One region of the Geomonas ferrireducens genome, then DNA from elsewhere that is predicted to be linked to it. Evidence: riboswitches for the same ligand, from Rfam matches in the RefSeq annotation. Region 1 holds a riboswitch; the other holds the start of a gene.
What was found. Region 1 has a riboswitch for S-adenosylmethionine ahead of E8L22_RS13130 (trans-sulfuration enzyme family protein). Riboswitches for the same ligand answer to the same signal wherever they lie in the genome.

Region 1 (3,190 bases):
TGGAGGCCGCCTACCGCGATTTCGTCTGGCCGCGCGTCGTGCTGGGCGTGGGACTTGCCATGATCTTCGTCCCCCTCACCACGGTAACCCTCGCCACCATAACGAAGGAGGAGATGGGGAACGCGACCGGCGTCTTCAGCCTGTTGCGCAACATCGGCGGCAGCGTGGGGATCGCCATCGCCGCCACGCTCCTGGCGCGCTACGGCCAGTTCTACCAGACCAACCTGGTGGCCCACGTGACCCCGTACAACCCGCTCGCGCAGTCACAGATCGCGGTACTCAAGCAGGCCATGATGGGGCGCGGCCTGGGCCCCGTAGCCGCCGAGCAGGGCGCGCTCGCCATCATCTACGGCAAGATCTCGCGACAGGCCTACATGCTCTCCTACAACAGGATCTTCTTCATCGTCGGCATCGCCTTCGTGGTGATCATCCCGCTCTTGCTGCTTCTCAAGAAACCCGTGAAACACCTGCCGCCGGGTGCGGTACATTAACCAGAAGGCGCCTCCGGCACTTATCTCAGGACAAAAAAATGGCCGCCCGTAAAAGGGGCGGCCATTTCCACATGAACCTGTGACGAGCCTTAGGCGGTCTTCGCCTTGGCCGTATCCTTCGGGGCCTTGGAAGCCTTGGCGGCCCTGGGCTTTACCGGGGTGGCTTTCTTCGCCTCGATGTTGGCCATGCGCACACCGCGGGCCTTGGCGAGGTTGTCGGCGAGACCGCGGTCGAGGGCCATCTTGCGGCGCGCCTCGGAATAGTTCTTGGCGGCGAGCGGCTGCTTGCCCGGAATGCCGAACTGCTTTTTGTACTCGCCCGGTTTCATGCCGTGAGCGGTGTTGAGATGCCGCGCCAGCGTCTTGAAACCGCCCTTTCCACACAGCATGCAAACGACTTCGCCCTTCTTGAATGCATCCTTCACAGAAACGGAAGGCTTCGCTTCCTCTAATCCCTCGACTGGTTCACCCGCTTCAAGGTTTTTGAGCGCGTTGTGAACTTTGCTGATTTCGAATATAAGCTGATCCGAGGTCATGGGAGTACTCGACGCATGCGAAGCTACGATCTGTGCCGCGATCTCTACCAAAGTGGCCATTTATTTTCCCTCCATTGATCATTACTTGCTTGCATTATAGTGGCAGGTTTCTTTGCATTGTCAAATTGGTATTTTCAATTATATTACAGAGCGTCTTTAGCTAAGAGACTGAAGCAGCACTTGATGCCCAATGACAGCGGCTTTGTTGTATCTGCCAGTACTGTGACCAAAGAGGATTCACAAACTCAAAGCATTGCTGCAGCAAAGACTGGCGTGCATCGCAAGATGCTCATGAAACAGGACAGGAAGCCGCCACAAGGCATTACATCGGTCACGCTGTGACTTCGCAACGGAGATGCGCTGCCATCACAGCCACGTGCGAGGAAAACATTTGCCGCAAATAACTTTTACTTTAGTCAAGAAGTCGACTTTTAGCGTTGACAGAACTGCACCACTCTTGTATTAGTATCTTCGCAAGTATTCAAGGATTCACCCCATACAACCGAATAGCATGACTTATCCAGAGCGATCGAGGGACTGGCCCTATGACATCGCGGCAACCTCCCCTTAGGGGGGAAGGTGCCAAATCCTGCGGAACCAAAAGTTCCGGAAGATAAGGAAGTGCGGACCGATACGTACGAAGTCCCCTTCCTCCCCCGGAAGGGGACTTTTTGCTTTGGAGGCAAACATGAACATCGCGACAACTGCAGCACAGATCGGCCTGGAGCGCGAGACGAGAACCGGAGCGGTGACGGTGCCGATCTACCAGACGGCGACCTTCCGCCATCCAGGCCTTGGACAGAGCACCGGCTACGACTACAGCCGCTCGGGTAACCCCACCCGGCAGGCCCTCGAAGAGGGCATTGCGCACCTGGAAGGGGGGAGCCGCGGTTTTGCCTACGCCTCCGGCATGGCGGCGATCACGAGCCTCATGTTCCTTTTCGAGCGCGGCGATCACCTTGTGGTCACCGAGGACCTCTACGGCGGGAGCTACCGGCTCTTCGAAAAACTGTTCCAACAGTTCGGCCTGAGCTTCAGCTATGTCGACACGAGCGACGTCGAGCTGGTCAGACAGGCGATCCGCCCCAACACGCGTGCTCTCTTCGTCGAGTCGCTCACCAACCCTCTTCTCAAGGTGGCCGATGTGGCGGCGCTCGCGGCACTCTGCAAGGAAAAGGGGATGCTCTGCATCGTCGACAACACCTTCCTGACGCCGTACCTCGTCCGTTGTCTCGATCTCGGCGCCGACATCACCGTCTACTCGGGTAGCAAGTACCTCTCCGGCCACAACGACACGGTGTGCGGACTCGTAGCCGTGAAGGACGCCGCCCTCGCCGAAAAGGTGTACTTCCACCAAAACGGCGCCGGCGCGGTGCTCGGCCCCCAGGATTCCTGGCTCACCATACGCGGCATCAAGACCCTCACCATCCGGATGGAGCGCCAGCAGGAGAACGCGATTGCCCTCGCCTCATGGCTGAAGGATCACCCCGGCGTCGGGCGGGTCTATTACCCTGGCCTTCCTGAGCATCCCGGCCACGACCTCATGCAGCGCCAGTGCGCCGGTTTCGGTGCGATGATCGCCTTCGAGGTGACCCGTCCCGAACTGGTCGAGCGGCTGCTTATGAAGACACGGCTCATCTCCTTCGCGGAGAGCCTCGGCGGGGTCGAGAGCCTGATCACCTTCCCGAAGGTGCAGACCCACGCGGATATCGAGCCGGAAACGCTGCAGCGCCTCGGCATCAACGACCTGCTGCTGCGGCTCTCGGTAGGCATAGAAGACAAGGACGACCTGATCGCCGACTTGGCGCAGGCATTCGAATAAGGAGAGCACGCATGAAATTCGCAACCGAACTGATCCACGGCGGCGACCCCATCGATCCCCAGCACGGCTCGGTGAGTCACCCCATCTACCACACCTCCACCTTCGCCCAGCAGTCGATGGATCATTTCGGCCGCTTCGACTACGCCCGCTCCGGCAACCCGACCAGGGAGGCGCTGGAGGAGGCGGTCGCGGGACTCGAGAAGGGTGCCACCGGGCTCGCCTTCGCGTCGGGGATGGCGGCCATCGCCTCCACCATCCTCCTCTTCGCCCCTGGGGACCACCTCGTCGTATGCGAGGACGTCTACGGCGGAACCTTCAGGCTCCTGTCGACCCTGTTCAAG
Region 2 (3,190 bases), on a different contig from region 1:
AAAGCAGCGGGTCCCGCTCAATTTATCCAGCAGGCCCGGATCGGAGTTTGGCAGCATGCTAATTCTCACCCTGAACTGCCGAAGGTTCTCGGCACAGTACCAACTTTACGACTGGAACAGGCAGGCCCTTCTGGCGACCGGCAAGGTGGAGCGGATCGTGGTCGGGGACTCCTTCGTGACGCACAGGGTGCCGGGGCAGGACCCGAGGCACCTGGACGGCGAGTGCGCCGATCACAAGGATGCGCTGCAGTTGATCCTGAACACGCTTACCAACGACAGAGATGGCGTCATCTCCGATGTCGCCCAAATTACCGCAGTCGGCCACCGCGTGGTGCACGGCGGCGAACGCTTCACCAAATCGGTGCTCATCGACGAAAACGTCGTCGATGCCATCAAGGAGGTGGCGACCCTAGCGCCTCTGCACAACAACCCGAACCTGGCCGGTATTCGCGCGTCCCAGGCGCTCCTGCCGGGGGTCCCCCAGGTCGCCATCTTCGATACCGCCTTCCATCAGACCATGCCAGAGATGGCCTACATCTACCCGCTTCCCTACGAGTGGTACAAAAATCACGGCATCAGGCGCTACGGCTTCCACGGGCAGTCCCATTCGCACGCGGCGCGGAGGGGTGCGGAGTTGATCGGCAAGCCGCTCGAGGAATGCAACATGATCACCGTGCACACCGGCAACGGCGTCTCGCTTTGTGCCCTGCGCAACGGTGCGTCCGTCGACACCAGCATGGGGCTTACCCCGCTGGAGGGTGTCATGATGGGGACCCGCTGCGGCGACATCGACGCCGGGATCATCCCGTTCATGGTGAACGAGGCGGGGGTCTCGGCGACCGAGCTCGACCTGTTCCTGAACCAGAAGAGCGGCCTCGCCGGCATCGTAGGGCGTCGCGTGAGCCGCCGGACCGTCGTGGACGAGGCGGTGGTCGGCGACGCCCGTTGCCAGCTTGCCCTCGATATGGAGACCTACCGTCTGCGCAAGTACCTGGGGGCCTACATCGCCGTCACCGGCAAGCCGGATGCCATCGTCTTCACCTACGGTGAGGATTGGGAGGACTGGCCGGTGCGCGGCATGGCGCTGAGCGGGATGGAGCACTTCGACATCAAGGTCGACCTGAAAAAGGACGAGGAAGCGCTCAAGGGCGAGCGGGAGATGCTGATCAGCGCGGAGGACTCGGGTGTCAAGGTGTTCGCGATACCGAGCGGCGAGGATATGGTGCTCAACGAGGACGTAGCCGCCATCATGGGCTGGCAGTAGCGTCACAAAGGAAAAGAAACGACAAAGGGCGGATGACCATGCAGGTCTCCGCCCTTTTTGCTGCCTCCTACGGCTTGATCCCTTGGAGGAACTGCCGCACCATCGGCGTGAAAGTCTGGTGTTCGAGGAGGAATGCGTCGTGGCCGTAGGCCGAGGTGATCAGGTGGTACTCCGTCTTTTTACCCAGCTTATTCAGCGTGTCGACCATCTCTTCGGTCTGCGCGGGAGGGTAGAGCCAGTCGGAGGTGAAGGCGAAGAACTGCATCGGCGCCGAGACCGGCGCGAAGGCCTCCTCCATCGACTCGCAACCGGCGGCGACGTCGTACAGGTCGAGCGCCTTGGCGAGGTAGAGGAAGGAGTTGGCGTCGAAGCGGTCCACGAAGTTGTAGCCGTTGTAGTTGAGGTAACGCTCCACCTCGAACTGTCCGAAGAAGTCGAACTGGCCGTCGCGGGCCGAGAAGCGGCGCCCGAACTTGGCGGTCATCGACTCGTCGGAGAGGAAGGTGATGTGACCGATGCCGCGGGCGAGCGCCAAGCCGTCCTTGGGATTCTTGCGGTACTCCCCCTTCTTCCAGGTCGGGTCGTTGAAGATGGCCCAGCGTGCCACGGCGTTCAGCGAGATGGCCTGTGCCGACGGCCTCGGCGTTGTGGCGAGCACCACCGCGGAGGCGATCCGGTCCGGATACTGGGTCGCCCACTCGAGCGCCTGCATCCCTCCCATGCTCCCGCCTAACACGCAGAAGAGCTTCTTGATCCCGAGCCGGTCGATGAGCAGGGTCTGCGCCTTCACCATGTCGCGGACGGTGATCACCGGGAAGGCGAGGTTGTAGCGCTTGCCGGTCTTCGGGTTGATCGAGGTGGGACCTGTGGAGCCGAAGCAGGATCCAAGCACGTTGGAACAGATGACGAAGTAGCGGTCGGTGTCGAGCAGGCATCCGGGTCCCACGATGTCGTCCCACCACCCCCCTCGCTTCTCGTCCTCGCTGTAGCGCCCGGCGAGGTGCGCGCTCCCGGTCCAGGCGTGGGTGACCAGGATGGCGTTGGAGCGGTCCTCGTTGAGGGTGCCGTAGGTTTCGTACGCGATATCGATCGGCCCGAGGATGCGGCCGCTTTCCAGGCGCAGTTCGGTGTCGAAGGTGGTGATTTGTTCTGTCACGATGCCGTAGGACATGTCTCTCTCGTACTTTCGGGTGCCGGCAAACGGCACGAAAAAAGCCCCGTCTCGATGTGAGAAGGGGCTTTTCGGGTGTGACAATAGCTCAAAAGCGCCTTTCTCATCTTCGCCTTTCGGCAGGATTTAGCACCTGTCGCCCGATTGGGCCGGTTGCTGTGGCTTCGCAGGGCCTTTCCCTCCACCACTCTAGATAAGCAGGTCTTTCTATTCAATTTTGGGGTGCAGGATAAGGGAGCCGCCGCTATTTGTCAACGGCAAACTGAGCTCCAGGTTCACGAGCGCGGTTACAGGTCGTGACGGTATTTCACCAGGATGTAGAAGCATGCCGCGCCCGCAAGCGCCATACCGAAGTCCCTGAGCCAAGGTACCGGCTTGTCCAAGCCGGACTGGATCAAGGGGTCGAGAAACGCACTGGTAAGGAGCGTCACCGCTGCAGTCGAGAGAAACTTCTTCACGACTTGATGGCCTTGTAGACGGCGCAGAAGTCCTCATCCGCAAAACCCGCTGCCTTGGCCCGTTTGAAGTTCTCATTGGCTGCTGCCGCGGTGAAGAGCGGCTGCCCGAGCGCGTCGCCCAAGGCGACGGCAAGCCGCATGTCCTTTTGCATGTGTTTGAGTGGGAAAGCCGGGGCGAAGTTGCCGCCGGTCATCTGTCCACCCTTCAGCTTGAACATCGGGTTCGCCATGGCACCCGAATCGAGCACGTCGAGGAGGTCGGCGCTGTCGAGCCCCGCCTTCTCGGCGAGCGCCATC

Region 2: linked by a shared signal. The riboswitch ahead of metX (homoserine O-acetyltransferase MetX) and the one ahead of E8L22_RS13130 (trans-sulfuration enzyme family protein) in region 1 are both predicted to bind S-adenosylmethionine.

Annotation. Positions count from the first base shown of each region.
Region 1 is NZ_SSYA01000002.1:990,206-993,395, forward strand. Features, by position in the region: gene E8L22_RS13120 (DHA2 family efflux MFS transporter permease subunit) at 1-491, shown strand, start outside; gene E8L22_RS13125 (MucR family transcriptional regulator) at 581-1,087, opposite strand; gene E8L22_RS21390 (hypothetical protein) at 1,211-1,369, shown strand; SAM riboswitch class I at 1,541-1,647, shown strand; gene E8L22_RS13130 (trans-sulfuration enzyme family protein) at 1,716-2,849, shown strand; gene E8L22_RS13135 (trans-sulfuration enzyme family protein) at 2,861-3,190, shown strand, end outside.
Region 2 is NZ_SSYA01000001.1:763,538-766,727, reverse strand. Features, by position in the region: gene E8L22_RS03430 (acetate kinase) at 56-1,264, shown strand; gene metX (homoserine O-acetyltransferase MetX) at 1,332-2,435, opposite strand; SAM riboswitch class I at 2,536-2,635, opposite strand; gene E8L22_RS21465 (hypothetical protein) at 2,723-2,893, opposite strand; gene E8L22_RS03420 (NAD(P)-dependent oxidoreductase) at 2,890-3,190, opposite strand, start outside.